DNA from 2 places in the Pseudoxanthomonas japonensis genome. Region 2 is predicted to be linked to the other one. Evidence: predicted binding sites of a transcription regulator. Region 2 holds the regulator's gene; the other holds the start of a gene.

Region 1 (15,959 bases), 1.5 Mb from region 2:
GCTGCTGGCGGCCGGCTACACGGAGCAGGATGTGCGGAAGATATGGAGTGGCAATCTGCTGCGCGTGATCCGGGAGGCGCAGGCGATCGCGTCATCAGAGGGCTGAAGCCGGTTTCGTCTTGGCGTAATGCGGCGCGCGGGAAAGTGGTTCGGACGCATGGCCCCAAGAGGGAGGCATCATGGAAGAGTCGATCACCGCCAGGCGATTCATCGCCGCGCTTCCCCGTGACATTCCGCGGCACTGGTTGCCGGACAATGAAGTCGTTTCGTCGCTGCTCAACGCTTACACCATCCTGGTGCCGGCCAATGAGGCGTTCTATATCCGCACGCTCAATGCCTGCCTGCCGAAGGTGCATGACGACGCCCTGCGCCAGCGCTGCCAGGCATTCATCCGGCAGGAGGCGCAGCATGGCGTTGCGCACAAGCGCTACTGGGGCAATCTGGATGCGCAGGGCTACGCATACCGGGGCATCGAGCGCGCGGTGGATCGGGGCATCTTCCGTGTGATGGATCGTGTCGCGCCGTTGTGGTTGCGCGTGTCGCTGGTGAGTTGCGTCGAACACATCAACGCCTTCCTCGGCTACGAGTTCCTGACGCAATCCATCCTTGCGGATGCCGATCCGCGCGTGCGCGACCTGATGGAGTGGCACTTCGCCGAGGAGATCGAGCACCGGGCGGTGGCGTTCGACCTGCTGCAGGCGGTCTCGCCCCGCTATGCCGTACGGGTGCTGGGTGCGGTGATGACCACCTCGCTCTTCTATCTGCTGCTCGTGGGGCTGGCGGCGTCGCTGCTCGTGCAGGATCGCCGGCTGTTGCGGTTGGCCACGTGGCGCCAACTGACGCACCACGTCGGCGCAGGGCATGGCATGGGCCGACGGACGCTGCGGCATCTGACGGAGTACCTGCGCCCCGGCTTCCATCCTTCCCGGCTGGCGGCGGACGCCGATGCCATGGCCGCGACGGTGCTGCGGCGGCAGGCGACTGCCGTGCCGCCTTCCGTCATGCCGATGCCGCCGCCGCGGACCTGAACGAAAGCCTTTCGTCCGCCTCAGGGAATGACGAGGGTCGAGGGCAGTACCTGCAAGTCTCTGATTACAAAGGCAGGTTGGTGCGAGCTGGATCGGCGGCTGTTCGTTGCACCACTGGAACAATACGGAACTTCCGGCACGGTTAGCAGTCGAACTCCCCGACTGCTAACATCCATGCCCATGAGCCAGAACACCCCCACTACCGCCCTGGTCACCAACAACCTGCCGATCCCCAGCGCCCTGGGTTCGCTCGACGCCTATATCAGCGCCGTGCACCAGATTCCGGTGCTGACGGTGGAAGACGAGCGCGCGCTCGCCAACCGTTACCGCGAGGACGAAGACCTCGACGCCGCCCGCGAACTGGTGCATTCGCACCTGCGCTTCGTGGTGCACGTGGCGCGCGGCTACAACGGCTATGGCCTGCCGCTCGGCGACCTGATCCAGGAAGGCAACATCGGCCTGATGAAGGCGGTGAAGCGCTTCGACCCCGACATGGGTGTGCGCCTGGTGAGCTTCGCGGTGCACTGGATCCGTGCGGAGATGCACGAGTTCATTCTGAAGAACTGGCGCATCGTCAAGGTCGCCACGACCAAGGCGCAGCGCAAGCTGTTCTTCAACCTGCGCAAGTCGAAGACGCGCCTGGGCTGGATGAATGCCGAAGAGGTCAGCGCCATCGCGAAGGACCTGAATGTCTCCGAGCGGGAAGTGATGGAGATGGAGTCGCGCCTTTCCGGCCGCGACATCGGCTTCGATGCGCCTTCGGACGAAGACGAAGACCACGCGCCGCCCTCGCCGGCCAGCTACCTGGTCGCGCGGGACGAGGATCCGTCGCAGGCGTACGAGCGTGCCGACAGCGAAGACAACCAGATGGAACTGCTGCGCGAAGGCCTGGCGAATCTCGACGAGCGCTCGCGCGACATCATCAAGCGCCGCTGGCTGGACGGCGAGAGCAAGGTCACGCTGCAGGAGCTGGCGGACGAATACGGCATTTCCGCCGAACGTGTCCGTCAGGTCGAGGCCAATGCGCTGAAGAAGATGAAGGCGCTGTTCGCCGCCTGACCTTCCTGGTTGTGACGTGATATCGAAGAGGCCCCACCGGGGCCTCTTCTCTTTTGTGGCGTGCGCATCGGGGGATGTGGTCCACTACGCCGCGACCCGACATGGGTGGCGCTATAACCGGAAGGAGCAGGGCATGGGGTGGGGCAACAAGCGACGGGGGCTGTTCGTGTGGGTGTTGGCAGCGGCGAGCGGTCTCGCTGCTTCGTCGGGTTTCGCGGCGTCGCACGCGGCCGACGATGGCAACACGAAATCGTCGGAAGGACAGGGCGGCGTCCGCTTCTCCATCGATCGCGAAGAGTACGACGCGCAGGCACGCGCCGCGATGCAGGTGGATCCCGTGGTCGCTGCGCATCTTGGCGCGATCCGCACGGTCGCGCTTGATGACGCCGCGAGCATGGACGAGCCGGGTCCCGACGTGCTGGTGTTCGATGTCGAGGGCAGCCGCGGCAAGGGACGTGTCACCGCGCGCTTCATCACCGTCAGCGCCACGCAGGAGGCCCTGGGTCCCGGCATGCTGGTCATGGCCGACGGCACCCGGCACGAGATCGAAGGCGATGCCGACGCGCTGGCCGCGGAGGATGGCCCTCCTTTGCACGACCACGCGCATGACGAAGACGTCGAAGCAGGCGCGAATGCCTTCATTCGCCAGGCGCAGGAGGCAGCGCAGCGTTATCCCCTGATCCGCCAGCACATCGGCCAGATCGCCAGCTTCGAGATCGACACCGATGCCACCGGTGCCGCACCGGGCATGAACACCTTCGTGTTCGACGTCGCTGGCGACAAGGGACGTGGGCGGCTCGAGGCCGACTTCATCACCGTCAGCGCCGACACCGAGCGCCTCGGCAAGGGCGTGCTGACGCTGGCGGGCGGTCGCAAGCTGTCGTTCGAAGGTGAGCCCCGCGGTGAGGACGAGCCGGAGGACGGCGTCAGCGCCGCTGACCTGTTCGGCGGCGACAACATCTTCACCCGCCAGGCGCGTGTGGCGGTGCAGCGCTATCCGCTGGTGCAACAGCACATCGGTACGCTCGCATCGTTCGAGCTCGATCTCGCTGCCACCGGCGAGGCGGAAGGCGCCGAAGAGTTCGTGTTCGCGCTCACCGGCGACAAGGGGCGCGGACGCATCCTCGCCGAGTTCATCACGGTCGATGCCGACACCGAACGCCTGGGCAGGGGCGTGCTGACCTTGGCGGATGGCCGCGAGATCGCCTTCGAGGGCGAGGCGCCGATGGAAGGCGAACTCGCCGCGCCGCGCATCGATTCGGATCGTGGCGAGGCCCCTGACACGTTCGCGCGCCAGGACGGGATCTTCGTGCTGCAGGCCAACGCGGCCATGCAGGCGCACCCGGTCGTGCAGCGCCATATCGGCGATATCCGCGAAGCCGCCTTCGACCGCGACGCGTCGTGGAAGGCGGACGGCGAGCGCTACATCTTCGACTTGAAAGGCAGCAAGGGCCAGGGACGCCTGGAGGCCGAATTCATCACCGTCGATGCCGACAGTGAGCGGATCGGCGACGGTGAGCTGGTCATGGCCGACGGCAAGCGTTACCCGCTGGACGGCAAGTAGGTCGCGCAAGATCCGGATAGCGCCGCCGGTGAGGCGGCGCGAGCATGGCATCACTGCTTCGGAGTGATGCCATGTCGTTCGTGATCCGCGGGCTCTCGCCCGAACCGTTCCGCCCCCTGTTCGCCCTAGACGATGCCGCGCTGGCGGCACGCAACATCCGTCGCGTCATCGCGGACAGCGATCGAGGATTTCCCTGCCGCGTCACGCTGCAGGACGCGCGACAGGGCGAAGCGTTGTTGCTGCTGCCCTATCTGCACCACGATGTCGCGGGGCCGTATCGGGCGAGCGGTCCGATCTACGTGCGCGAAGCCGCCATGCAGGGTTGGACCGCCGAATTCCACGATCAACTGCCGCCCTCGTTTCCCCGCCGGCTATTGTCGCTGCGCGCCTACGATGCCGATGGCTTGATGCGCGACGCCGAGGTCGTGGAGGGCGTTGAAGCGATGCCGTACCTGCAACGCCTGCTTGACCAGCCGGGCGTCGCGTACCTTCACGTGCACAACGCACGTCCCGGCTGCTACGCCTGCCGCGTCGACCCGGCCTGATCCTCGTCCTTGCCCAGGATGATCCGCGCGCCGCGCTGGTAGCTCCAGTACGCCCAGCACCAGTTCAGAAGCACGACCAGCCGGTTGCGGAAGCCGATCAGGAAGAACACGTGCGCGGTCAGCCAGAACCACCACGCCAGCAGGCCGGAGAACTTCAACCGGCCGAAGTCCACTACCGCCGCCATGCGACCGATGGTCGCGAGGTTGCCGTAGTCCTGATAGCGGAATGCACCGGGCGACGTGCCGCCTGACAGTCGTGCACGGAGCACCTGTGCCACGTGCCGGCCCATCTGCTTGGCCGCCGGTGCAACGCCGGGAACCGCTCGACCGTCCGACGTCACCGCAGCCAGGTCGCCGGCGATGAAGATGTCGGGATGCCCCGGCACGCTGAGGTCGGGCTGCACCAGCACGCGTCCGGCGCGATCCAGCGGCACGCCAAGTGAGCGCGCCAGCGGTGATGCGGCCACGCCGGCGGCCCAGACCACGGTCTTGGCCGGGACGAAGGTGTCGCCCAGCCGGTAGCCGTCGTCGGTGATATCGCTGACCGGCGTGCCGGTGACGACCTCCACGCCGAGTTTCTCCAGTTGCTTGCGGGCCTTGTCCGACAGCGCCTCGGGAAACGATGCCAGCACGCGTGGTCCCGCTTCCACCAGGCGCACGCGGGCCTGCGAGGGATCGATGTTGCGGAACTCGTTGGTCAGCGTGTGCCGTGCGATCTCGGCCAGTGTGCCCGCCAGCTCCACGCCGGTCGGGCCGCCGCCGACGATGGCGAAGCTGAGCCACGCGGCGCGTTTCGCCGGATCGGTTTCGGCCTCGGCGCGCTCGAACGCGAGCAGCAGGTGGCGGCGCAACTGCAGCGCGTCGTCGAGCGTCTTCAGTCCCGGCGCGTGCCGGGCCCATTCGTCGTGGCCGAAGTAGGCATGCGTCGCGCCGGTCGCCAGCAGCAGGTGGTCGAACGCGAGCGTCGTGCCGTCGGCGAACACGATCTGCTTGTCCTGCGGCGCGATCGACGCCACCTCGGCCAGCCGCACTTCCACGTTCTTCTGCTTGCGCAGGATGTGGCGCAGCGGCGCGGCGATATCGGGGGCGGACAGGCCGGCGGTGGCCACCTGGTACAGCAGCGGCTGGAACAGGTGGTGGTTGTGCCTGTCGATCAGGGTGATGCGGACCGGTGCGTTCGCCAGGGCGCGCGTGGTCCAGAGGCCACCAAAACCGCCGCCGACGATGACCACATGGGGACGTGCTGCCTGCATGCTCGATTCTCCTGGCACCGCACGCGATTGTCGCATGCGGCGCATGCCGATCAGGTCGGGTCGCGGTCGATCAGCGAGGTCTCGCGCGTGTCCGGCATCCACAGGTAGACCAGCAGCGAGCAGGCGATGCAGGCGGTGACGTACCAGTAGAAGCCGGTCTCGTGGCCGATGCGCTTGAACCACAGCGCCACCGCATCGGCGGTGCCGCCGAAGATCGCCACGGTCAGCGCGTACGGCAGGCCGACGCCGAGCGCGCGGATCTCCACCGGGAACAGTTCCGCCTTCACCACCGCATTGATCGCGGTGTAGCCGCTGACGATCACCAGCGCCGCCATCACCAGCCAGAACGCCTGCGCGGCGCTCTGTACGTCCTGCAGCTGGCTGAGGATCGGCACGGTGCACAGGGTGCCCAGCACGCCGAACGCGATCAGGATGCGCCGCCGTCCGATCCGGTCCGACAGCGCGCCGACCACCGGCTGCAGCAGCATGTAGAAGAACAGCGTGGACGCATTGATCAGGCTGGCGGTCTCGGCCGCCATGCCGGCGCTGTTGACCAGGAACTTGTGCACGTAGGTGGTGTACGTATAGAACGCCAGCGTGCCGCCCATGGTCAGGCCGACCACCGCGAACACCGCGCGCGGATGCCGCATCAGCGCACGCAGCGTGCCCTCGGCGCGCTGCTGTCCCGTCGCCGCCGCGTCGTTGCGTTGGAACGACTCGGTTTCCACCATGTTCCGGCGCAGCCACAGCGCCACCAGCGCCGCCACCGCGCCGATCGCGAACGGAATGCGCCAGCCCCATTCGCGCAGCTGGTCGTCGGTGAGGAACACGCGCTGCAAGGCGATCAGCACCCCCAGCGCGATCAGGTGGCCCATTACCAGGGTGACGTACTGGAAGCTCGACCAGAAGCCGCGATGCTCGCGCGTGGCCATCTCGCTGAGATAGGTTGCCGACGTGCCGTACTCGCCGCCGACCGACAGGCCCTGCAGCAACCGCGCCAGCACCAGCAGGATCGGCGCGGCGATGCCGATGCTGGCGTAACCGGGCGTGCAGGCGATGATCAGCGAGCCGGCGCACATCATCACCACCGACAGCATCAGCGCGCGTTTGCGACCATGGCGGTCGGCATAGCGGCCGAGCAGCCAGCCGCCGAGCGGACGCATCAGGAAACCCACCGCGAAGATCACCGCCGTCTTCAGCAACTGGCTGGTGCGGTCGCCGCCCGGGAAGAACACCTCGGCGAAGTACAGCGAGAACGCCGCGTACACGTACCAGTCGTACCACTCCACCAGATTGCCGACCGAACCGCTGAAGATGCTGCGCAGCCGCTGGGTGGGGGTCAGGGCGGTACGTGGCGTCTGCGTCATCAATAGAGGTCCATGGGATCGACATCGAGCGACCAGCGCGTGCGGCGCGCTTCCGGCAGGGCGTGGATGTCCGGCAGGGCGAGATCGAGCGTGCGATGCAGCGTGCGGCGCTCGGGCGAGGTCAGCAACAGCTGCACGCGGTGCAGGCCGGCGCGGCGTGGCATCGGCGCCGGCAGCGGACCGTGCATTTCGAGCGTCGCATCGTGCCGGCGCAGCGCCTGCTTCGCCGCCTGCAGGAACTGCTGGGCGGCGTCGACATGCTGGGCTTCGGCGCGCAGCAGGGCGAGGTGCGCGAACGGCGGGAAGCCGGCCATGCGCCGCTGCTCGAGCTCCGCTTCGGCGAACGCGTGGTAGCCGCCGCTGATCAGCGTGTTCAACAGCGGATGGTCGGGATGGTGCGTCTGCAGCCACACGTCGCCGCGCTTGCCCGCGCGCCCTGCGCGACCGGCCACCTGGATCAGCTGTTGCGCCAGCTTCTCGCCGGCACGGAAATCGGTGGAGAACAGGCCTTCGTCCACGCCGACGACCGCCACGCGCGTCAGGTGCGGCAGATCGTGGCCCTTGGCCAGGATCTGCGTGCCGACGAGGATGCCGGGCGCGTCGCCCAGCTTCGCCAGCTGCTGCGCCAGACCGTCGCGCTTCTGGGTGGTGCCGCGATCGACACGCAGCACGGGTACGTCGGTGAACTGTTCGGTCAGCAACTCCTCCAGCCGTTCGGTGCCGATGCCCTGCGGCTGCAAGGCCAGTCCGCCGCAGTCGGGGCAGGCCGGCGGCGCCGCCTGGCGCGCGCCGCAGTGATGGCATTGCAGACGCTTGCCACCGGCATGCACGGTCATCGGGCTGTCGCAGCGTTTGCAGTGCGCGCTCCAGCCGCAGTCGTGGCACAGCAGCACGGGCGCGTAGCCGCGGCGGTTCTTGAACACCAGCACCTGGCCGCCGGCGTCCAGCGCCTGGCGGATCGCCTGCAGCGTGTCGGCCAGCAGGCCCGCCTGTTGCAGGCGCTTGCGGACGTCGAGCACGCGGACGGTCGGCGGCTGCGCCTCGCCCGCGCGGCGCGACAGGCGCAGGTGCACGTAGCGGCCCGTGCGCGCGTTGTGCAGCGTTTCCAGCGACGGCGTGGCGCTGCCCAGCACCACCGGCACGTCCAGCGCCTTGCCGCGCACCAGCGCGAAATCGCGCGCGTGGTAGCGGATGCCGTCCTGCTGCTTGTAGCTGCCGTCATGCTCCTCGTCGACCACGATCAGCCCGGCCTCGGGCAGCGGGGTGAACACCGCCGAGCGCGTGCCCACGATCACCCGTGCCTCGCCGCGCAGGCAGGCCGCCCACGTACGGGCGCGCTCGCCATCGTTGAGGCCGGAGTGCAACGCGTGCACCGGCACGCCCAGCCGTTCGCGGAAGCGCGCCAGCGTCTGCGGGGTCAGGCCGATCTCCGGCACCAGCACCAGCGCCTGCCGTCCACGCCGCAGGCAGTCGGCGATGGCATGCAGGTAGACCTCGGTCTTGCCGCTGCCGGTCACGCCGTCGAGCAGCAGGGCGCCGAAACCCGCGGTGCCGACGATGGCATCGGCCGCCGCCTGCTGCTCGTCGTTGAGCGCGGGACCGGGACGGGGTGTCGGTGCCGCAGGCGTGGCGGCGGCGGGAAAGCGTTCGGCCAGGCCGCGTTTGCCCAGGTCGCGCGCGGTGGCGCGGCCGCTGTCCAGGTGCAGGTCCAGCACGTCTTCGTCGAGCGAAGAGTGCTCGGACAGCAGGTCGGCCAGGCGGCGCGGCCGGCTGCCGGCGCGCAGGCGGTCGCGCTGCAACTGGCCGGCTTCGGTCAGGCGCCAGTGCCAGGCATGGGTGTCGGGCAACGGATCGCCCTGGCGCAGCGCGGTGGGCAGCGCGGTCGCGACCACCTCGCCCAGCGGGGCGTGGGTGTAGCGGGCCAGCCAGTGCAGCGAGTCGAGCAACTCGCCCCGCAGCAAGGGCGCATCGTCCAGCAGGGCATCGGCCGGGCGCAGCTCGAGGGTAGGGTCGGCCGGCGGGCCGACCTGGGCGACGAGACCGGTCAGTGACCGGTTGCCGAACATCACCTTCACCCGCTTGCCGACGTCCCCGGGGGAGGCGACGAGACCGGGCGGTGGCAGATAGTCGAACAGCCGTGGCAGCGGCACGGGCAGGGCGACCTGGAGGACGGAAACGGGCGGCATTTCGGGCAGTGTATCGGCCCGTCCGGGCGCGGGTCACATCTCACGCAGTTGCGTCCATGTCCTGTCAGAATCTTGACGAAATTCACGCAAGTGCTGATCCCTGAAGGAGATTCCGGTTTATCCACACCTGCTGTGGATAAATCTGTGCATGGCGGGAATGCTTCACGGCGCGACGGCGCTTCCATAAGCCTCCGGACCGGGTTGGCCAAAAAAGTGCCAGAACGACTTTATTCAATGTAATCAGACACTTGGGCGTGAAACGCGATTGACATATGGCATCGGTCCGATTCACGGGGGCAGTGGATGACAGATCGGTGACTGCTGTGCACAACGTTTTTCGCCGAAACCCTTGTGCCGCCGGGGAGAGCAGATTTCGACGCCCTGTCAAGCATCCGTACGGGCGCCCCGGGTGACTATGATCGGCACGTCCGCAACCGGTTCCAAGATGGTCTCTTCCCCCGCCTCGTCTTCTCCCGCGCCCGCCGCGCTTGCCGCCTTCCTCCGCGGCTGCGAACGCCGGGGGGCCGTGTTCGCCGAACTCCAGTGCGGCAATGCCGATCGCGGCGACGTGGCCCTGGCCGCGGCCCTACGCGCGTTCCGCGGCAAGGCCGCCGCCCTGCCGATGGCGGACTGGCCGGTGCGCTTCTGGGCGCTGCTGGCGGCGACGCCGCAGTTGCGCGCCGACGGTCCTGCCGCCCGCTGGCCCGGCGCGTTCGCCGCCCTGGCCCGTCCCGCCACCGCGGACCGCGCGGCCTTGCTGCTGCGCCTCGCCGGGGGGCTGCAGGAGGCGGAGGCGGCCAACGCCCTGGGCCTCGATGGCGCGGCCTACCGCGACGCGCTGGCCCGCGCCTGTCCGCGGGACAGCCTGGGCCACCCCGATGCCGGTGCCTGGCGCGCCTTGGCCGACGCCATCCAGCAGCATCTTCGCGAACTGCCCGATGATCGGCTGGCCACGCTCGCGCGCCTGCGCGAGGACGCACTCGCCGGCACGCGGTTGCCGCCTGTCGAGGCCAAGGCGCCCGCGCCGGCCGTTGCGCGGACGCCCCGGCGCTGGCCGTGGATCCTGTCGGCCCTTGTCCTGCTGGCCGCGCTGGCGGCCGGACTGTGGTGGTGGCGGGGTTCCGGATTGTCGACGTCGTCCGCGTTGCCCCAGGCGATTCCGACCGACGAAGACGGCGTATCGCCACTGCCGCCCGATCCGGAGATCACATCGATCGCGCTTCCCGCCGACAACACGCCGCTGCCAGCCCCGGCCGAAGCGGTCGCGCCTGCATCGCACCCGGACTTCCAGCTCCTCACGGACGCCGACGATGAAGCGCGTGCGCGCGAGGCGGATTTCCTGGCCTGGTATGTCGCGGGTGCCGGTGCCACCGCGGCGCCTTCGCCCGATGCGGATGCAGGAGGAGCAGATGCGCGTTGACCGCAGGCGCCGTGCCGCAGCCTGCGTGATGGCAGGCTTTGCCGTCGTGGTGGGCATTGCCGCGTCGACCGCGCAGGATGCCGCGAATGCCACCCGCTGGGCCGCGATGTCGCCGGCCGCGCAGGCCGACTGGCAGCAGCGCCGGTCGGCGTGGGATGCCTTGCCGAGGCACGAGCGTGAGGACCGGCGCGCGCGCTATGCCGCCTGGCGTGCGCTGGACGAGGTGCAGCGTGCACGCCTGCGCGCCGCCGCCCGCGAGATCGCGGCGCTGCCGCCGGAGCACCAGGCCGCGCTGCGCACGCAGTTCAGCGTGCTGGACGGCATGCAGCGGCAGGGCTGGCGGCTGGGGCCGGAACTCGGCGCGGACTGGCCGCGACTGCAGCCGCTGTTCGCGTACGTTCCGCCGGAAGAGCGCGATGGCCTGCTCGCATTGCTGCGGCGCCTGGATGCGGAACAGCGCGACGATCTTGCTGCGCTGGCGCAACGCCTGCCGCCGCAGGACCGCGAGGGATTCCGTCGTGCGTTGCTGGCCGTGCCCGAGGGCCAGCGCCGCGCGTGGCTGCGGCAGCGACGGGACCGTTAGCCGCGCTCCACGCTACGTCGCTAGGCGTTTACCCAGGTCGTCAGCGTCAGGAAGATCAGCGCCGTCAGCAGCATCATGAAGTACAGCGCGCCCAGCACCGAAAACTTGATCAGCGTGACGATCTTGTGCTGCCGGTACACGCGCTGCTGCATCTTCAGCAGGTAGATCGGCATCCACACCAGGATCGCCGTCAGCACCGTCCAGTAGGGGATCTTCCACCAGAAACTGTCCGTCGCAATCACGCTGCCGAGCGCCTGGGTGAGGCACAGCGCCAGGATGCAGAGGCACAGGTAGGCATGGCTGTATAGCGCCACGACCAAGTGCTCCAGATAGACGCGCCGCGTCCCGATGTAGGCGAGTTTCAGCAGCAGGGCGAAGACGGGCACCAGCACGAACAGCGCCGACGGTACCGAGCCGATCAGACGGGTGAAGAAATACTCGGGGTCCTCCGCCACGCGCGGCATGTTCTGCTCGGCACGCGCCAACTTCCTGTTGATCCAGCCGTTGGCGAAATCGGGTAGCCAGCCGATCTTCACCGGGTTGCTCTGGGCGTCGAACGGTTTGTCGCCGATCGAGATCAGCGAGCCTTGCGGCACCTCCGGCAGCGGCTTGCCCTCCGGATAAGGATCGGGTTGCGCCAATGCCGGATGATCCGGTTGCAACTGGATAATCCGTTCGCGCGCCAGTCGCTGGGTGGCGAAGATGTTCTGGTCCATGCGCTCGCGCACGAAGCCCAGGCCGGGAGGAAGCGTGGTCCGTGCCGCCACCAGGCCTTCCAGGGTGCGGTCGCGCTCCTTGATGACGGCCTCGACCGTGGTCTGCCTGGCGAAGCTGATGCCGGACTCGTCCGGCTTGGCGACCAGGTTGGTCTGGCCGTCCGCGGTCGGTGGCGGCTCCGGCAGCCTCACTTCGCCGATATGCAGGGTCAGCCTGGCGACGAAGAACGTCAGCACGCTGACGATGACGAACAGCCGCAGCGGCGCCACGTACGGCGCGCGGTGGCCGGCCAGGTAGGCGTTGGCCAGCTTGCCGGGCGAGAGCAGGGTGCGCAGGGTGCGGAAGATGCGCCCGTCCAGGTGCCAGAACGATTCGAACACCTCTTCCACCGCATGCCCGAAGCTGCGCAGCGGGTTGTGCGCGTTCTGTCCGCAGACGTGGCAGAAGCCGCCCTGCAGCGGCGTCCTGCAGTTGTCGCACGCGCTGGCGTGCACGGCGTCGGCATCGTGCGATGGGGTCATGGGGCGTTCGGGTGGCGCGGCGGGCGAGCGGGTAAGATACCGGCCTCCCGTGACCCGGTGCCAGCGCGATGCCGCGCGACCGCAGTCCGGCGGTTGATCCTCATGTCCGTCTCCCCCTCCCCGACCCCGCGCTTCGGCCAGGAAGTGCGCGCCACGGGCACGCTCGCTTTGCCGCTGGTGCTGGGCCACGTGTCCACCGGCCTGATCGGCTTCGTCGACAACGTCATCGCCGGCCACCACGCCACTGCCACGCTGGCGGCCGTGACCGTGGGCACCGCGCTGCTGTGGCTGCCGATGATGGTGCCGATCGGCACGCTGATCTCGCTGACCGCGTCGGTGTCGCAGCTCGATGGCGCCAACCGGCGCGGCGAGATCGCGCCGCTGTTCCGCCAGGCGCTGTGGCTGTCGCTGGGTCTGGGCCTGCTGATGTTCGCCTTCCTCAGCGTGGCGCCGTACGCGCTGGCCGCGTTCGGCATCGCGCCCGACATCATTCCCGGCGCGACCGCCTTCCTGCACGGCATCCGCTGGGGCGTGCCGGCGCTGACGTTCTACTTCTGCATGCGTTACCTGAGCGAAGGCACGCACTGGACGCTGCCGACGATGATCCTCGGCTTCGGCGGCCTGCTGGTGCTGGCGCCGGTGGGCTACGTGCTGGCGTTCGGCAAGTTCGGCTTTCCGGAGCTGGGCGCGGGCGGGCTGGGCATCGCGTCGGCGCTGACCATGTGGCTGCAGGCGATCGCGTTCGCGATCTACCTGACGCGTGCGCGCCGCTTCGCCGACCTGCAGCTGTTCGCGCGGTTCGATCCGCCGCGTCGCGCGCCGATCATGCAGCTGCTGCGCACCGGCCTGCCGATCGGCATCACCGTGCTGATGGAGGGCAGCCTCTTCATCGTCACCGCGCTGCTGATCGCGCGCCTCGGCGCCATCCCGGCGGCGGCGCACCAGATCGCCATCAACGTGTCGGCGCTGTGCTTCATGATCCCGATGGGCGTGGCCGAGGCCACCACGGTGCGCGTGGGCCATGCGGTGGGCGCGGGCAACACGCCGGGCATCCGCCGCGCCGCGCACGCGGGCTACGTCATCGTACTGGCCACGCAGGCGATCTCGGCGCTGTTCCTGCTGCTCGGCCACGACCTGGTGGTGTCGCTGTACACCGATGACCTGGCGGTGGCCACGCTGGCCGGCACGCTGCTGCTGTTCGCGGCGGCGTTCCAGTTCCCCGACGGCATCCAGGTGCTGTCGGCCGGCGCGCTGCGCGGACTGAAGGACACCCGCGTGCCGATGTGGCTGGCGGTGGTCTCGTACTGGGGCCTGGGCATGCCGCTGGGCGCCGGACTGGGCCTGGGGCTCGGCTGGGGCCCGCAGGGCATGTGGCTGGGCCTGATCGTCGGCCTGACCGCCGCGGCCGTGCTGCTGGGCTGGCGCTTCGAGCGCAGCAGCCGGCGATGGTCCACGGCTCCCGCCCCGGTCACGGTGACCAACGGGGCATGAAACCCTCACACGCGCACGCTACAGTGGCCCCAGTTTCCCGGAGTTTTCCATGAACCAAGTCGCACCCCCGCCGCGTCGCAGCCCCATCGTCGCCTTCTTCGTCGGCCTGTGGGACGTGATGAACTTCACCCGCAAGCTGGTCCTCAACCTGATCTTCTTCGGGTTGCTGTTCCTGGTCTTCATCGTGTTCGTCATCGCCGCCGGCAGTGGCGGGGTGAAGCCGATGATGGAGCGCACCACCTTCGTGCTTGCGCCGGAAGGCCGCCTGGTCGAGCAGTTCACCACCGATCCCGCCACGCGCGCGCTGGCCAAGGCGTTCGGCGACAAGAGCGCCGAGGAAGTGCAGCTGCGCGACCTGCTGCGCGCCATCGAGGCCGCGCAGAAGGACGACAAGATCGAGCGCATGCTGTTGCGCGTGGACCAGCTGCAGCCCACCGGCTACGCCTCGCTGCGTGAAGTCGCCGCGGCGCTCGCGAAGTTCCGTGCCTCCGGCAAGCAGATCGTCGCCTTCGGCGAGAACATCAGCCAGACGCAGTACCTGCTGGCCGCGCAGGCCGACGAGGTCTATCTCGACCCGATGGGCAGCCTGATGCTGGAGGGCCTGGGCCGCTACCGCCAGTACTACCGCGAAGGCCTGCAGGAAAAGCTCGGCGTGGACGTGCACCTGTTCAAGGTGGGCGAGTACAAGTCGGCCGCCGAACCCTACGTGCTGGATGGCGCGTCGAAGGAAGCCAAGGAAGCCGACCTGTTCTGGATGAACGACGTGTGGCAGCGCCTGCTGGCCGACATCGCCAAGGTTCGCAAGACCACGCCGGAAGCGCTGGCCGCCGGCATCGACACGTTGCCTGAAGGCGTCGCCGCCGCCGGTGGCGATCTGGCCAAGTACGCGCTGCAGCAGAAGCTGGTCGACGGCCTGAAGACGCAGGAAGAGGTGGAGAACCTGCTGATCGAGCGCGGCGTGGCCGACGAGGATTCGGACACCGGCTTCCGCGCCGTCGGCCTGGCCGGTTACCTGACCCATCTCGACGCCAAGATCAATCCGCTCGACAAGCGTCCGCAGGTCGCGGTGGTGGTGGCGGAAGGCGAGATCACTGACGGCGACCAGCCGGCCGGCCGCGTCGGTGGCCTGTCCACCTCGGCGCTGCTGCGCGAGGCGCGCGACGACGACGACGTGAAGGCCGTGGTGCTGCGCGTGGATTCGCCCGGCGGCGGCGTCTATGCCTCCGAGCAGATCCGCCGCGAAGTGGCCGCGCTGAAGAAGGCCGGCAAGCCGGTGGTCGTCTCGATGGGTGACCTGGCCGCATCCGGTGGTTACTGGATCAGCATGAATGCCGACCGCATCTACGCCGACCCGTCCACCATCACCGGTTCGATCGGCATCTTCGGCGTGATCCCCACCGTGCCGCGCACGCTGGAGAAGATCGGCGTGCGCACCGACGGCGTGGGCACCACCCGCTTCGCCGGCGCGTTCGACATCACCCGTCCGCTGGACCCGGCCGTGGGCCAGGTGATCCAGTCGGTCATCGACAAGGGCTACGCCGATTTCACCGGCAAGGTCGCCGAGGCCCGCAGGAAGCCGGTCGAAGAGATCGATGCCGTCGCGCGCGGTCGCGTATGGAGCGGTGCGCAGGCGAAGGAGCGCGGGCTGGTCGACGAACTCGCCGGATTCGACGCGGCGGTGGCCGACGCGGCCAAGCGCGCCAAGCTGGGCGAGCCGGACAAGTACCGCGTGCGCTACATCGAGAAGATGTCCTCGCCGTTCTCGCAGTTCATGGGCGGCTTCGCCGGCAGCCGCATCGGTGCGGCCTGGCTGAAGGATTCCGACTTCGCCCGCGCGCTGCTGGCGCGCAGCCTGCCGGAGATGGAAGCGCAGCTGCGCTTCGTCGACGAGGCGGTGAACGATCGCAACGGCGCGCCGGTGAAGAGCCTGGCGTACTGCTTCTGCGGGTTCTGAGTTCCCGCGACAACGCGTGATCGACGGGCCGCGTGGGCAACCGCGCGGCCCGTTGCGTCTTGGGGTGTCGAATCCCGAAGGGCGACGTCGCGTGCCACGCGGCGCCATCCGTGCCGTGTGGCGATGATCCGCAGGACTCAGGAGGTCGCGGGCGCCGCCTGCGGTTCCGGTGGCTCGTCGGTGGGCGGTGGCTCGGGGGCGCGGCAGGCGGTGCAGGCCAGCAAGGCGATGGCGAGCAGGGTGAGGCGGAGCCGGGTCATGGCGACGGTCC
Region 2 (15,959 bases):
CAGATCCAGTTCCTGGCGCAGGCGCTGCGCGCCTTGCATGGTCAATGGGGCTCTCACCCTTGAAGCTCCTTGTGCAGTTCCTGCAACGCCAGCACCGGGCCCGTGCCGCGGTATTCCAGCGAATGCACCAGCGCCTTGGCGCCGGCGACGGTCGTCGAATAGGTGACGCGGTGCTGCAGGGCCTCGCGCCGGATGGAGAAGGAGTCGGCGATCGCCTGGCGTCCTTCCGTGGTGTTGACGATATACACGATTTCGCCGTTCTTGATCAGGTCGACGACGTGCGGGCGGCCTTCCAGCACCTTGTTAATCTGCTCGCAGGCGATGCCGTGCTCGCCCAGCCATGCCGCCGTGCCCGCCGTGGCGACGATGGCGTAGCCGCGGCCGACCAGTTCCTGCGCCACCGGCAGCACGCGCTTCTTGTCCGGGTCGCGCACCGAAATGAACACCTTGCCCACCGGCGGCGCCTTGATGCCGCCGGCTTCCTGCGCACGCGCCATGGCCGCACCGAAGCTGCGGCCCACGCCCATCACCTCGCCCGTGGAGCGCATCTCCGGGCCGAGGATCGGGTCGACGCCCTGGAACTTGGCGAACGGGAAGATCGCTTCCTTGACCGAGTAGTAGTCCGGCACGATTTCCTTCGTGGCGCCCTGCCCGGCCAGCGTCCTGCCGGCCATGCAGCGGGCCGCGATCTTCGCCAGCGGCATGCCGGTGGCCTTGGACACGAACGGCACCGTGCGCGAGGCGCGCGGATTCACTTCCAGCAGGTAGACGATGTCGTCGTTGCCGTCTTCGCTAAGCTGGATGGCGAACTGGGTGTTCATCAGGCCGACGACCTTCAGGGCCTTGGCCAGTTCGACCACCTGGCGGCGCAGCTCGTCCTGCGTCTTCGCCGACAGCGAGTACGGCGGCAGCGAACACGAGGAGTCGCCCGAGTGCACGCCCGCCTCTTCGATATGCTCCATCACGCCGCCGATCAGCACGTTGCCCTCGGCGTCCGCAATGATGTCGACGTCCACTTCCACCGCGTTGTCGAGGAAGCGGTCCAGCAGCACCGGCGAATCGTTGGAGACCTTCACCGCGTCGCGCACGTAGCGGGCCAGGTCGGATTCGCCATAGACAATCTCCATCGCGCGGCCACCCAGCACGTACGACGGACGCACGACCAGCGGGTAGCCGATCTCGCGCGCCAGCAGCAGGGCTTCCTGGTCGTTGCGGGCGATGCGGTTGGGCGGCTGCTTCAACGCGAGCTTGTCGACCAGCTGCTGGAAGCGCTCGCGGTCCTCGGCCAGGTCGATGGAATCCGGGCTGGTGCCGATCACCGGCACGCCATTGGCCTCTAGCGCACGCGCGAGCTTCAGCGGCGTCTGGCCGCCGTACTGCACGATGACGCCCTTCGGCTGCTCCAGTTCGACGATCTCCAGCACGTCTTCCAGCGTCAGCGGCTCGAAGTACAGGCGGTCGGAGGTGTCGTAGTCGGTGGAGACGGTTTCCGGGTTGCAGTTGACCATGATGGTCTCGAACCCGTCCTCGCGCAGCGCCAGCGCGGCATGCACGCAGCAGTAGTCGAACTCGATGCCCTGGCCGATGCGGTTGGGACCGCCGCCGAGGATCATGATCTTGTCGCGGTTGGTGGGCAGCGCCTCGCACTCGTCCTCATAGGTCGAATACAGATAGGCGGTGCTGGTGGCGAACTCGGCCGCGCAGGAGTCCACGCGCTTGTAGACCGGCTTCACGCCCAGCGCCTTGCGCAGCACGCGCACGGCGGCCTCGTCGGTGCCGGCCAGCTGCGCCAGGCGCGCATCGGAAAAGCCCATGCGCTTCAGGCGACGCATGCGCGCCTTGTCGAGCGAGCCCAGGCCGTCGGTGGCGAGCTGCTGCTCGGCGGCGATGATCTCTTCCATCTGGTCGAGGAACCACGGGTCGATGAACGACAGCGCGTGCACCTGCTCCACCGTCATGCCGGCGCGGAACGCATCGGCCACGTAGAACAGGCGTTCCGGGCCCGGCGCCTTCAGTTCGCGGCGCAGCGTGGCCAGATCGTCCTCGTCGGCCAGGTCGAGGCCGGTGGGGTCGAGGCCGACCTTGCCGGTCTCCAGCCCGCGCAGTGCCTTCTGCAGCGATTCCTGGAAGGTGCGGCCCATCGCCATCACCTCGCCCACCGACTTCATCTGGGTGGTCAGGCGCGCATCGGCCTGCGGGAACTTCTCGAACGCGAAGCGCGGGATCTTGGTGACCACGTAGTCGATCGCCGGCTCGAACGAGGCCGGGGTCAGGCCGCCGGTGATCTCGTTCTTCAGTTCGTCCAGCGTGTAGCCGACGGCCAGCTTGGCCGCGACCTTGGCGATCGGGAAACCGGTGGCCTTGGAGGCCAGCGCCGAGGAACGCGATACGCGCGGATTCATCTCGATGACGACGACGCGACCGGTCTGCGCATTGATGCCGAACTGCACGTTCGAACCGCCGGTGTCCACACCAATCTTGCGCAGCACGGCGATCGAGGCATCGCGAAGGCGCTGGTATTCCTTGTCGGTCAGCGTCTGCGCCGGCGCGACGGTGATGCTGTCGCCGGTGTGCACGCCCATGGGATCGAGGTTCTCGATCGAGCAGACGATGATGCAGTTGTCCGCGGTGTCGCGGACCACTTCCATCTCGAATTCCTTCCAGCCCAGCACCGATTCTTCCACCAGCACTTCGGTAGTCGGCGACAGTTCGAGGCCGCGGGTGACGATGTCGACCAGTTCCTCGCGGTTGTAGGCGATGCCGCCGCCGCTGCCTCCCAGCGTGAAGCTGGGACGGATGATGGTGGGATAGCCGACGCGGGTCTGGATTTCCAGGGCTTCTTCCAGCGTGTGGGCAACGGCGGCCTTCGGGCATTCCAGCCCGATCTCGCCCATCGCCACGCGGAACAGCTCGCGGTCTTCGGCCATGCGGATGGCGTCGCGCTTGGCGCCGATCAATTCGACGCCGTACTTCTCCAGCACGCCATTGTCGGCCAGGTCCAGCGCACAGTTCAGCGCGGTCTGGCCACCCATCGTCGGCAGCAGCGCGTCGGGCTTCTCCTTGGCGATGATCTTCTCGACCGTCTGCCAGTTGATCGGCTCGATGTACACCGCGTCCGCCATCTCCGGGTCGGTCATGATGGTCGCGGGATTGCTGTTGACCAGTACCACCCGGTACCCCTCCTCGCGCAGCGCCTTGCAGGCCTGTGCGCCGGAGTAGTCGAACTCGCAGGCCTGGCCGATGACGATCGGGCCTGCGCCGATGATGAGGATGGTCTTGAGGTCTTGACGCTTGGGCATGGTGTCCTCGATCTGTTGCGTTGCCGTCGCGCACGATGCGCGGCGCGGCGAAGTGGATAGTCAGCGCATCCGGCGGATGCTCAGAGGGTGGTGTCCTCGATGCCGCAATGGGTCTGCGCGTCGTCCTTGAAGGCGTCGAGCTCGGCGTCGGTCATGTCCAGGTCCGGAAACTCGCGTTCGAGCACCTTGGCCGCCGGGGTCCCCATGAATTCGACCACCTGCATCATCGCCGCCTGCGGCAGTCCGCCCAGCATGGATTCGGGCTCCGGCGCCGGTTGCCCGTTGATGCTGGACTCCACACCCTTGCGCACGAACTGCATGAGCTTGCTGCCACCTTCGGTCTCCGCGAACGCGATCCATTGGCCAGCCGTCTGCTCGTCGCCGAACAGGGTGCGGAACGCGTCCACGAGTTTCACCGACATGATCGGTTCGATCCGCGCCAGCAGGCACGTGCGCTGTGCGGGCGCCAGGTCGGCGAACGCAGGTTCCTTCCCGATCTCCGTTTCCATCACCTGCACGACCGCGCTGTCGAAGCCGAACAACTGCTGCAACTGCCGCACCTGCTCATGGGTGGGCAGCGTCGCGGATGCCGGCGCGGCCAGGAAGGCCAGCAGGAACCCGAGACCGCGTTGTCGCAGATTCATCGCGACGCCACCATGGATTGCACGAAGCGGTCGAACAGTGGCGCCACATCGTGCGGACCCGGCGAGGCTTCCGGATGTCCCTGGAACGAGAACGCTGGCGCGTCGGTCAGTTCGATGCCCTGGTTGGTGCCGTCGAACAGCGAGCGGTGGATGACGCGCACATTCGCCGGCAGCGAGGCTTCGTCGACGGCGAAGCCGTGATTCTGCGAGGTGATCATCACCCGGCCGCCGTCGAGATCCTGCACCGGATGGTTCGCACCGTGGTGGCCGTGGCCCATCTTCATGGTCTGCGCGCCGGCGGCGAGCGCCAGCAGCTGGTGGCCCAGGCAGATGCCGAAGGTCGGGATCTTCTTCGCGATGAACTCGCGGATCGCGGTGATGGCGTAGTCGCACGGCGCCGGGTCGCCCGGACCGTTGGACAGGAATACGCCATCGGGCTGCAGCGCCAGCGCGTCGGCGGCGCTGGTCTGCGCCGGTACCACGGTGACGTCGCAACCGCGCTCGGCCAGCATGCGCAGGATGTTGTGCTTCACGCCGAAGTCGTAGGCCACCACTTTGAACGTCGCCGGCGCCTGCACGAAGGCGTTGCGGTCGAGGTCCAACTGGCCGTCGCGCCATGGATACGGTGTGTCGGTGGTGACCACCTTGGCCAGGTCCATGCCCTTCAGGCCGGGGAACTTGCGTGCGGCTTCGAGCGCCTTCTCGACATCGACATCGTCGCCCGCCATCAGCGCGCCGTTCTGGGCGCCGCGCTCGCGCAGGATGCGGGTCAGCTTGCGGGTGTCGATGCCGGCGATGGCCACGATGCCGCGCGTGGACAGCCACTCCGGCAGGGCCTGCTGGTTGCGCCAGCTGCTGGGGCGGCGCGGCACGTCGCGCACGATCAGGCCAGCACACCAGACCTTGGACGCTTCGTCGTCCTGGTCGGTGCAGCCGGTGTTGCCGATATGGGGATACGTCAGGGTGACGAGCTGGCGGGCGTAGGACGGGTCGGTCAGGATTTCCTGGTAGCCGGTCATCGCGGTGTTGAACACCACTTCGCCGACCGAAAGGCCGTCTGCGCCTACGGATTCGCCCTCGAATACGGTGCCGTCTTCGAGTACGAGGATTGCGGGTCGTGTCACGGGGTTCGCCTTGGGGTGGAGGAACCCTGTCCCACCGGCTTGCGGCTGCAAGAAACCGCGAACGCGGCGTTGATCCGGTCCGTGGCGATGGGTAACAGGCGAGCGGGAATTGTACGGAAACGGCCTGTTCAGCGCCACCGTTTTTTTGCCCGTCAGACCATTGGCAGACCGCTGCCGGCAGGCGTGTTCAGTTTCCGGGACAACGTTCGCGTTCCCGCCCCTTCAGTCCAGCAGGTCACGCACCCGGTAGTCGCCGGCCGGCCGATCGAGCAGCTTGCGCGCCACATGCAAGGCGCCGCGGGCGAACACGTCACGATGCGTCGCGCGGTGGACCAGCTCGATGCGCTCGCCCAGGCCGGCGAACTGCACCGTGTGCTCACCGACGATGTCGCCTGCACGCAGGCTGGCGTAGTGCACCTGCGCGCCCGCACTGGCGGCCGCCTGGCCCAGCGTCAGCGCGGTACCCGACGGTGCGTCCTTCTTGTGCACGTGGTGCGACTCCACGACATCGATGTCCCAGCCGGGCAGCGCGGATGCCGCACGCTCCACCAGTTCCGCCAGCACGGCGACGCCGAGGCTGAAGTTGGTCGCCCAGACCAGAGGAATGGTGGTAGCCGCCGCCGCCAGCGTGGACTGCTGCGCGGACGAGACGCCGGTGGTGCCCGATACCAGGGCCGCCTTGCGCTCGACGCACAGTGCGAGGACCGAATCGAAGCCTTCCGGCAGGCTGAAATCGATGGCGACATCGAACGCCGGCACGCCCGCCAGTTCGCTGGCTGCGAAATGCGGCACGCCATTGACGACGCGCGGCGACGGCGTGCGTCGCGTCACGGCGCCGACCACCTGGTAGCGCTCGGGCTCGGCAGCCGCAAGACGGAGCAACGCCTGGCCCATCCTGCCGGATGCGCCATGGATCAGGAGACGGGTCGGTGAGGTGTTCATGGCCGCATGGTAGCCGCGGTCCGCCGGGCTGGCGACCGCCTGGGGGCGCTCCCGGGATCAGGGCACCTGCGGATGACCCAGATGGTAGCCCTGCGCATAGGGCACGCCGAGCGTCTTCAGCGTCTGCAGCTGCTCCGCGGTTTCCACGCCCTCGGCCACGAGTTCGGCCTGCGTACCACGCGCGAACGTCAGTAACGCGGCGATCAGGGCCTGCATGCGTGGCCGCTGGTCGACCTCGCGCACCAGCGTGAAGTCGAGCTTGATGATGTCCGGCGCCAGGCGCAGTACGTGCCGCAGGCTTGAAAAGCCGGCCCCGGTATCGTCCACGGCGATGCGCAGGCCCAGCGCCTGCAGGGCGGAGAGGCAGGCATTGAGTCGCCCGTAGTCTTCCACCGGGGTGTGCTCGGTGATCTCCAGCACCAGACGGCGCATGTCGTGGGCCTCGAGCATCGACTTCAGCTCGTCGCTGCAGACCGTTTCCGGCGACGCGTTGATTGCCAAGTAGGCGTCGGCCGGAATCCGGGCGAGTTGGTCCAGTGCGACCCGGGCCGCCGCCAACTCCAACCGGATGCTCATCCCGTGCCGTGCGGCCTCCTCGAACCAGCGACCGGTCGACAGGTCGTACTCCACCGGGAAGCGCGCGAGCGCCTCGTAACCGACGACCACGTCATCGGCGATGCGCACGATGGGTTGCAGGGCAGTCGTGAGCTGCGCGCCCTCCAGCACGGCCTCCAGGCGTTCACGTCCTTCGCGGGATTGCTGGCGGTCGCGATCGCCCTGGCCTTTCCTCTGTTCCAGCGCGGCCCGCATCTGCGCATGCTCGATGGCGTTGTAGAGGCTGGCGGCCACCAGCGTACTCAGCTGGTCGAGGGTGCGCTGGTCGGTGTCGCCGTAGGCGCCGGGGGTCGTCGAGACCACCTTGAGCACGCCCACGGCCTGGCGGCGGAAATACAGCGGTGCCACCAGCATCGAGCGGAGCCCCACGCTGCGGCAGGCTTCGCGGTTGACGCGCGGATCGGTCTCGCTGTCGTCGCAACGCATGACGCGCCCTTCCTCCAGGCACCGTCCCGACAAGCTGCCCTTCACCGGCAACATCAAGCCGACCTGGTTACCCGCGATGCCGCTGGCCGACCAGTAGCGCATGTGCTCGCCATCCTGGATCTCCAACACGGCACCCGCCGATCGCGTCAGTTCCTGCGCGCGGTACGTGATCGCATCGACGACATCCTGCGGGTCAGGCCCGGCGGCGGCGATCTCGCTTTGAGCCGCCACGATCCGCGTCAGCAACGCGACCGCATCTTCATCGGTCATCGCCGGGACCGGTGGCCGGGCCGACGCGATCGGAATCAGCTTGTGGTTGCGTACCATGTCCGTCGCTCCCTGCGGATGATGATGGATGCGCACGCGTCCACGCACCCCGGTGGGACCGATGCTAGGCCCCTCATCTCACAGTTGTCGAGTAAACGGGTTTACCACGTGTCGGGCTTTGCGTGATCGCCGGACGCGCGGCTACGGCAGGATGCGACCGAGTCCCTGCGCCACGATGTCGAACACGGTTCTTTCCAGGGCGACGCGATCGACGTCGTCGAATCCGATGCGGAAGTGCACGTCTCCGCCGGGAGTACGCGAAGAGTGGATCGACGACAGGCTGACGCCATGCCGCTCGAAAACATGCAGCAAAGCGCGCAGCGATCCGGGGCGATCCTCTGGCAGGTGCACGCTGAGCGCCTGGCCGGCCGCCGGATCGGCCAGCAGGTAACCGATCCGTTCGTAGCTGTAGTTGCCGGCGGCCAGCGTGGCCTCGCCGATCGCGCTGCGGTTGTCGTGGAGGAATTCATCGCGGAAGGTCGCGCGCGCCGCATCGCTGCCCTCGCCCACCAGTGCGGCCATGCGCGTGATCTGCGCGCCGAGTGCCTGCAGGACCTCGCCGGCGTGCGGATTGCCGAACTGGATGTCCTCGTAGATCGCGGGATTCAACGACAGGATACGCGCGATGATCGCCGCGTCCATTTCGAAGGATGCCGACCGGAATGGCATCACCGCGGCCAGGTCGCCCACCTGCGCCGCCTGCTCCTTCAACACACCCGCCTGCGCCAGGTGCGTGGCATGCACCATCGCCTGCACGAGGGCCATGACGCGGTCGTGCTGCACCGGCGTCGCGCGCACGCACTCGGCCTCGAGCGCATGCAGCAGGTCGTCGAGCCAGGGGCGCCAGCGCCCGATGCGCGCCTCGCAGACGACCATCACCCTGCCCTTCAGGGTCGGCGCCTTGGGCGGCGCGGTCATCGGATGCAATCCCGCGACCTCCGCATGCGAGCACAACATCGCGTCTACCGGCGCGGACTTGATCGAGGTGACGTCGAGCCACAACTTGCCGGCCTCGCTGCCGTCCGCCAGCGCCACATACCGGGCGATCAGCGACGCCGTGTGGCGGATGGGTGCGGCGAACACCAGCACGTCGGCACGACGCACCAGTTCGGACTCGCCCGTCGACGACGCGTCGGTCGGGTCATGGCCGATGACGTCCAATCCCATTCGGGCGCGGAAGAACTGCTGCAGCCAGCGGCCGTAGGCGCCGGCGATGCCGACAATGCCAATGAGGGGTGCGGACACGAAAAGGGCTCCACGAGGGAGCCCTATTCTAGAAGCATGTCGGAACCGCGGAACCTCAGGACGTCATGCGGTCCCAGAATCCTTTCACGCCGTCGAGGAACGTCGCCGACTTCGGCGAGTGCTTGCGCGCTTCTTCGCCACTGAAGGTCGCTTCAAACTTCTCCAGCAACTCGCGTTGCTCGGACGTCAGGTTGACCGGCGTTTCGACCACCACGCGGCAGTACAGGTCGCCCTCGCTGCGGCTGCGCACGGACTTGACGCCCTTGCCGCGCAGGCGGAACAGCTTGCCGGTCTGGGTTTCGGCCGGAATGCGGATCTCCGCTTCGCCCTTCAGGGTGGGCACGCGGACGGTGTCGCCCAGCGCCGCCTGCGAGATGCGGATCGGCACTTCGCAATGCAGATCGTCGCCATCGCGCTGGAAGATGTCGTGCTCGCGCACGCGCACTTCCACGTACAGGTCGCCCGGCGGCGTACCCGGCGGACCGGCTTCACCCTCTCCCGTCAGGCGGATGCGGTCGCCGTTGTCCACGCCCGCCGGAATCTTTACCGACAGGACCTTCTCTTCCTCGACCCGGCCGGCGCCGTGGCAGTGCGTGCAGGGATTCTTGATGGTCTGGCCGCGCCCGCCGCAGGCGGGACAGGCTTGCTGCATGGCGAAGATGCCGCGTTGCATGCGCACGTTGCCGCGTCCGCCGCAGGTCGTGCAGGTTTCGATCTTGCCGTCCGCCGAGCCGGAGCCGTTGCAGGGCTCGCAGGGCGCCAGCGACGGAATCTCGATGCGCTTCTCGACGCCGGCGACGGCCTCTTCCAGGTCCAGCTCCATGACATAGCCGACATCGGCACCGCGACGCGCGGCACGCGCACCGCCGCCACCGAAGATGTTGCCGAAGATGTCGCCGAAGATGTCGCCCATGTCCGGGCCGCCGGGACCGCCGCCGCCCATGCCATGCTCGAATGCGGCATGTCCGTGGGCGTCGTAGGTGCGGCGCTTGGCGCCGTCCGACAGGACTTCGTAGGCCTCCTTGCATTCCTTGAAGGCGGCTTCGGCGGCGGCATCGCCGGGATTGCGGTCCGGGTGATGCTTCATCGCGCAGCGGCGGTAGGCCTTCTTCAGGTCTTCATCGCTGGCGTCGCGGGCCACGCCCAGGACTTCGTAGTAGTCGCGCTTGCTCATGGAGCCGTGATTCGTGATGGGTGACGGGTGATTCGTAACGGCAACGGTGCCCGGGTAACCGGGATCGGAAACGGAACAAGCGGAGCTTTCGCTCCGCTGTTCCGAATCACGAATCCCGAATCGCCAATCACGGCTTCTTGTCGTCCTTCACTTCGGTGAACTCCGCGTCGACCACGTCGTCGGCGGGCGCGGACGCGCCCCCGGCCGGGCCGCCGGCACCGCCCTGGTCGGCCGATGCCGCCGCGTACAGCGACTGGCCAGCCTCTTCCAGCGCCTTGGCCTTGGCCTCGATCTGGGCCTTGTCGTCGCCCTTCATCGCAGTGTCGAGCTCGGCGATCGCCGCTTCCACGCGACCGATCACGTCGCCGCCCACCTTGCTGCCATGCTCGGCGATGGCGCTGCGGGTGGCGTGCAGCAGGCCGTCGGCGTGGTTGCGCGCCTGCACCAGTTCCTGGAACTTCTTGTCGTCCTCGCGGTGCGCCTCGGCGTCGGCGACCATGCGCGCGATCTCGTCCTCGGACAGGCCCGAACCGGCCTTGATCTCGACCTTCTGCTCCTTGTTGGTCTTCTTGTCCTTGGCCGACACGTGCAGGATGCCGTTGGCGTCGATGTCGAACGACACTTCCACCTGCGGCATGCCACGCGGGGCCGGTTCGATGCCCGACAGGTCGAACTTCGCCAGCGACTTGTTGAAGCGGGCCTGCTCGCGCTCGCCCTGCAGCACGTGCACCGTCACCGCGGACTGGTTGTCCTCGGCGGTGGAGAAGGTCTGCGACGCCTTGGTCGGGATGGTGGTGTTCTTCTCGATGATCTTGGTGAACACACCGCCCAGCGTTTCGATGCCCAGCGACAGCGGGGTCACGTCCAGCAGCAGCACGTCCTTGACGTCGCCGGCCAGCACGCCGCCCTGGATCGCGGCGCCGAGCGCCACGGCCTCATCGGGGTTGACGTCCTTGCGCGGCTCCTTGCCGAAGAACTCGGCCACCGCCTGCTGCACCTTCGGCATGCGGGTCTGGCCACCGACCAGGATCACCTCGCCGATGTCGCTGGCGCGCAGGCCGGCGTCGTTCAGCGCGATGCGGCAGGGTTCGATGGTCTTCTTCACCAGGTCTTCGACCAGCGCTTCCAGCTTGGCGCGGGTCAGCTTGATGTTGAGGTGCTTCGGACCCGAGGCATCGGCCGTCACGTACGGCAGGTTCACTTCGGTCTGCTGCGAGCTTGACAGTTCGATCTTGGCGCGCTCGGCGGCGTCCTTCAGGCGCTGCAGGGCCAGCGGATCCTTGCGCAGGTCGATGCCCTGGTCCTTCTGGAATTCCTCGACGAGATAGTCGATGACGCGCTTGTCGAAGTCTTCGCCACCCAGGAAGGTGTCGCCGTTGGTCGCCAGGACCTCGAACTGCTTCTCGCCGTCGACATTCGCGATCTCGATGATCGACACGTCGAAGGTGCCGCCGCCCAGGTCGTACACGACGATCTTGCGGTCCGCCCCACCCTCGCCCTTGTCCAGACCGTAGGCCAGCGCGGCGGCGGTGGGTTCGTTGATGATGCGCTTGACGTCCAGGCCGGCGATCTTGCCGGCGTCCTTGGTCGCCTGGCGCTGGCTGTCGTTGAAGTAGGCCGGCACGGTGATGACCGCTTCGGTGACGGTCTCGCCCAGGAAGGCTTCGGCCGTCTTCTTCATCTTTTCCAGCACGCGCGCGGAGATTTCCTGCGGCGCCATCTTCTTGCCGTCGCTGGTCTGCACCCAGGCGTCGCCGTTGTCGTGCGCGACGATGCCGTACGGCACCAGGTCCAGGTCCTTCTTCACTTCGGCGTCGGTGAACTTGCGGCCGATCAGGCGCTTCACCGCGTAGAAGGTGTTCTTCGGATTGGTCACGGCCTGGCGCTTGGCCGAGGCACCGACCAGCACTTCACCGTCCTTCGTGTAGGCCACGATGGAGGGCGTGGTGCGGTCGCCTTCCGAGTTTTCGATGACGCGGGCCTTGCCGCCGTCCATGATCGCCACGCACGAGTTCGTCGTGCCCAGGTCGATGCCGATGATCTTGCCCATGATGGATCTCACTCCCTAGCGAATGCTGATGTTGGACCCGGCGATCGGCCGGGTGGATGGTCCCGATATAGGGATGCGATGGCGCGGTTCAAGCGCCCTCGCGAGGGTGTTCAGTCGTGCTTCGCGACCACGACCAGCGCTGGGCGCAGCAGGCGGCCGTTGAGCACGTAGCCCTTCTGGAACACCTGCACCACGCTGCCGGGCGCGGCGCCGGGGGCATCGGCCTGACTGATGGCCTGATGATGCTCCGGGTTGAAGGCTTCGCCGGTCGGATCGATCAGGCTCAGGCCGTTGTCGCCGGCCACCTTGAGCAGCTGCTTGAAGGTCAGCTCCAGGCCGTCCTTCAGCGGGCTGGGCTCGGTGCCTGCGGCGGCCAGGCCGGCATCCAGGCTGTCGAACACCGGCAGCAGGTCGCCGAGCAGTCGCTCGTTGGCGAACTTGCGGGCCTGCTCGATGTCACGGGCCACGCGCTTGCGCTGGTTTTCCAGGTCGGCGCGCTCCAGCAGCGTGGTGGCGCGCAGCTGGTCCAGCTCGTTGCGCAGCGTTTCCAGCTCGGCCAGCAGGGCGGCGTCGGTATCGGTGGGCTCGGGCGCCTGGCCCTGAGCGGTGTCTTGATCGTGCTGTTCGTTCATTTCGGTTCCCTGGCGGCAGGTCCGGCCGCCCGACCCGGGAACCTATGGGGCCGCGGAATCCGGATTCAAGGCCGCGCCCAGGACATCGGCCGCTGCCTGCACCACCGGAATGACGCGGTCGTAGGCCATCCGCGTGGGACCGATCACGCCCAGCACCCCCAGCACCTGCCCGCCCGCCATGTACGGCGCGGTCACCACCGACACGCCATCGTGCGGCGCCAGCCCGGTGTCCTCGCCGATGAAGATGCGCACGCCGGGCGCGCGGATCGTGCGCTCAAGCAGTTGGAGGATCTCGCGCTTGCGGGCGAAGGCTTCGAACAGGTCGCGCAGCCGTTCGAGGTCCGACAGCTCCTGCACACCCATCAGCCGGGTCTGGCCGGCCAGCACCACATCGTCGCCCGGCGGCGTCAGCGCCTGCTCGGCCAGTTCGATGGATTCGGCCAGCAACCCTTCCATTTCGGTCTGCGCCCGACGCAGGTCGCGCAGCAGGTTGGCGCGGATCTCGGACAGCGGGCGGCCGGCGAACTGGGTATTCAGGTAATTGGCGATGCGCTCCAGCTCGGAGCGCTCGTAGGGGCGCCTCGTTTCAATAACCCGGTTCTGCACGTCGTTGTCGGCGAACACCAGGATGGCCATCACCCGCTGCCCGTCCAGCGGCACGAAGTCGATGTAGCGGAACGCGAACTGCTCGCGCCGGGGCACGCTGACCACGCCGACGAAATGGGTCATCGCCGACAGCAGCTCGGACGCGTTCCCCAGCAACGCCTGGGTGCCAGCGCCGGCCGACAGCTCGGCACGCAGGCGCGCGACCTCACCGTCGCCCAGCGACTTCACCTGCACCAGGCTGTCCACGAACACCCGGTAGCCCTGTGCCGTCGGGATGCGCCCGGCCGACGTGTGCGGCGAACTCAGCAGCCCGACCTCTTCCAGCTCCGACAGGATGTTGCGGATGGTCGCCGGGCTGACTTCCAGCCCTGCATGGCGGGCAAGCGTCTGCGACCCCACCGGCTCGCCGTCGCGAATGTACCGCGAGATCAGCGTGCGCAGCAGCTGGCGGGCGCGCGGATCCAGCGGGGGCGATGGCGTGTTCATGGCAGCTAGATAACGTCGCGCCGTCGCCTTTGCAAGCCGGAAGGGTGTCTCAGTCGGTGAGCCGGCTGCGCTTACAATCCACCGCATGCTCAGACATCTCGCCCTGAAGGATTTCGCCGTGGTTCGCGCCGCCGAACTGGAGTTCGGTGACGGCATGACCGTCATTTCCGGTGAAACCGGCGCCGGCAAGTCGCTGCTGGTGGACGCGCTCGGCTTCCTGTCCGGCCTGCGCGCCGACAGCGGCGTCGTCCGCCATGGCGCGGAACGCGCCGAACTGTCCGCCGAGTTCGCCGCCGCCGCCGGGTCGCCCGCGCAGGCCTGGCTCGCGGACAACGAGCTGGACGACGACGGCCAATGCCAGCTGCGCCGGGTGATCCGTGCCGACGGCGGCTCGCGCGCCTGGATCAACGGGCGCAGCGTGACCCTGTCGCAACTGGCCGAGCTTGCGGGCCGGCTGGTCGAGATCCACGGCCAGCACGAGCACCAGGCCCTGCTCGCGCGCACCAGCCAGTTGGACCTGCTCGATGCCTTCGCCCGCAACGACGGCGAGCGTGCCGCCGTACGTGAAGCCGCACGTCGCTGGACGGCGCTGCTGCGCGAGCGCGAGCAGCTGTCCGGCCAGGGCGATGTCTCCGACCGGATCAATTACCTGGAACACCAGCTTGCCGAACTGCAGCGCGAAGACCTCGCCCCCGCGGCACTGGAGGCATTGGTGGCCAACCACCGCCGGCAGGCGCATGCGGCCGGTCTGATCGAGGTCTGCGACGCCGCGCTCGGCCAGCTCGCCGGCGACGAAGCGCCCTCGTTGACGCGCCAGTTGCAGCAGGTCCGGGCCGATCTCGCCCGGCAGGCGGAACACGAACCGCGCCTGCGCGACGTGGATGCGCTGCTGGACGGTGCCGCTATCCAGATCGAGGAAGCCCTGTCCCTGCTCGGCCAGGTGCGCGACGACCTTGACGCCGAGCCTGTGCAGTTCGACGCGTTGGAACGCAAACTCGCCCGGGTGCACGACCTCGCGCGCAAGCACCGCGTGCCACTGGATGGCCTGCAGGAGCAGCACGACCGCCTCGCCGCTGAACTGGACTCGCTGCGCGGCGCCGGCGAGCGCCTGCTGCTGCTGAACGGCGAGATCGACGCCGCCAGGGTGCAGTGGCGCGATGCCGCCGCCGCGCTGACGCGCACGCGCCAGCGCGCCGCGAAGACGCTGGGCGACACCACCACCGCACTGATCGCCGATCTGGGCATGGGCGGCGGCCGCTTCGAGATCGCGCTGGAACCGCAGGACGGCGAACGGCCCGACCCGACCGGTGCCGAGCGCATCGAATTCCTGGTCTCCGCCAATGCCGGCCAGCCGCCGCGCGCCTTGCGCAAGGTCGCGTCGGGCGGCGAACTCGCCCGCATCTCGCTGGCGATCGAAGTCGCCGCGCTCGGCCTGGACGCCGTGCCCACCATGATCTTCGACGAAGTGGACACCGGCATCGGCGGCGCGGTGGCCGAGATCGTCGGACAGAAGTTGCGCGCACTCGGCGCGGAGCGTCAGGTCCTGTGCGTCACCCACCTGCCCCAGGTCGCCGCGCAGGGCCATTCCCACTACCGGGTGAGCAAGGCGCCCGTGGACGGCATGACCCAGAGCGCGGTCGAGAAGCTCAACGCGAAACAGCGCGAAGAGGAACTCGCCCGCATGCTGGGGGGCGTGGAAGTCAGTAAGGAAGCCCACGCGGCGGCCAAACGGCTGCTGGCGAACGCGGTCTGACCACTCTGCTGTTTAATGTGGGAGCGACGTAAGTCGCGATGAGGCATTACCCATGCTGCTTAGCGACTTGCGTCGCTTCCACATCCTGAAGCAGGAAATTTCCGACCGTCAGCGCTTCTTGCGCACGTAGAGCACCAGCGAATGCTCTTCCAGGATGTAGCCGTGCCTGGCGGCGATCTCGCGCTGCAGTTTCTCGATCTCGGCGCTTTCGAACTCGATGATCTTGCCGGTATCGACATCGACCATGTGGTCGTGGTGGCCGCCGCGATCGAGTTCGTAGACGGCCTGGCCGCCTTCGAAATTATGCTTCAGCACCAGGCCCGCGGCCTCGAACTGGGTCAGCACGCGGTACACCGTCGCCAGGCCGATCTCGTCGCCGTGTTCGAGCAGCTGGCGATAGATGTCTTCCGCGCTCAGGTGGTGCTGCGCGTTCTTCTGCTCCAGCAACTGGAGGATGCGCATGCGCGGGTGGGTGACCTTGAGGCCGACTTTGCGTAGATCCTGCGATTCCATGGCGTCTCCGTTCACTCTCGGTTTAGCGCCAGCTGCCTGAAGCTCGGTTGCGGCGGTCCGCGGGAGTGTATCATCGGCCCGGTTTCCCACCGTACCTGTCCCAATGCGCAAATTCCTGCTGGT

Evidence for each region. Region 2 encodes HrcA, which represses chaperone genes, less so after heat shock. Its sites were predicted from a motif close to TTNGCACTCNNNNNNNNNGAGTGCNAA; they were not measured.
Region 1: a site for HrcA is predicted at 1,171-1,197, ahead of rpoH (RNA polymerase sigma factor RpoH). Genes of this name have one in related genera too.

What each region holds. Positions count from the first base shown of each region.
Region 1 covers NZ_CP171632.1:440,923-456,881, forward strand. Annotated here, with positions in the region: gene ACGHX3_RS01930 (dipeptidase) at 1-106, shown strand, start outside; gene ACGHX3_RS01935 (metal-dependent hydrolase) at 180-1,028, shown strand; gene rpoH (RNA polymerase sigma factor RpoH) at 1,209-2,087, shown strand; gene ACGHX3_RS01945 (hypothetical protein) at 2,221-3,651, shown strand; gene ACGHX3_RS01950 (DUF1203 domain-containing protein) at 3,723-4,196, shown strand; gene ACGHX3_RS01955 (NAD(P)/FAD-dependent oxidoreductase) at 4,169-5,449, opposite strand; gene ACGHX3_RS01960 (MFS transporter) at 5,500-6,816, opposite strand; gene ACGHX3_RS01965 (primosomal protein N') at 6,816-9,002, opposite strand; gene ACGHX3_RS01970 (hypothetical protein) at 9,448-10,422, shown strand; gene ACGHX3_RS01975 (DUF3106 domain-containing protein) at 10,412-11,005, shown strand; gene ACGHX3_RS01980 (DUF3667 domain-containing protein) at 11,026-12,243, opposite strand; gene ACGHX3_RS01985 (MATE family efflux transporter) at 12,346-13,734, shown strand; gene sppA (signal peptide peptidase SppA) at 13,784-15,688, shown strand; gene ACGHX3_RS01995 (hypothetical protein) at 15,826-15,948, opposite strand.
Region 2 covers NZ_CP171632.1:1,952,240-1,968,198, reverse strand. Annotated here, with positions in the region: gene greA (transcription elongation factor GreA) at 1-45, opposite strand, end outside; gene carB (carbamoyl-phosphate synthase large subunit) at 54-3,299, opposite strand; gene ACGHX3_RS08975 (hypothetical protein) at 3,380-3,943, opposite strand; gene carA (glutamine-hydrolyzing carbamoyl-phosphate synthase small subunit) at 3,940-5,067, opposite strand; gene dapB (4-hydroxy-tetrahydrodipicolinate reductase) at 5,290-6,009, opposite strand; gene ACGHX3_RS08960 (EAL domain-containing protein) at 6,067-7,377, opposite strand; gene ACGHX3_RS08955 (prephenate dehydrogenase) at 7,519-8,622, opposite strand; gene dnaJ (molecular chaperone DnaJ) at 8,678-9,796, opposite strand; gene dnaK (molecular chaperone DnaK) at 9,924-11,846, opposite strand; gene grpE (nucleotide exchange factor GrpE) at 11,957-12,478, opposite strand; gene hrcA (heat-inducible transcriptional repressor HrcA) at 12,521-13,570, opposite strand; gene recN (DNA repair protein RecN) at 13,656-15,323, shown strand; gene fur (ferric iron uptake transcriptional regulator) at 15,432-15,836, opposite strand; gene ACGHX3_RS08920 (outer membrane protein assembly factor BamE) at 15,940-15,959, shown strand, end outside.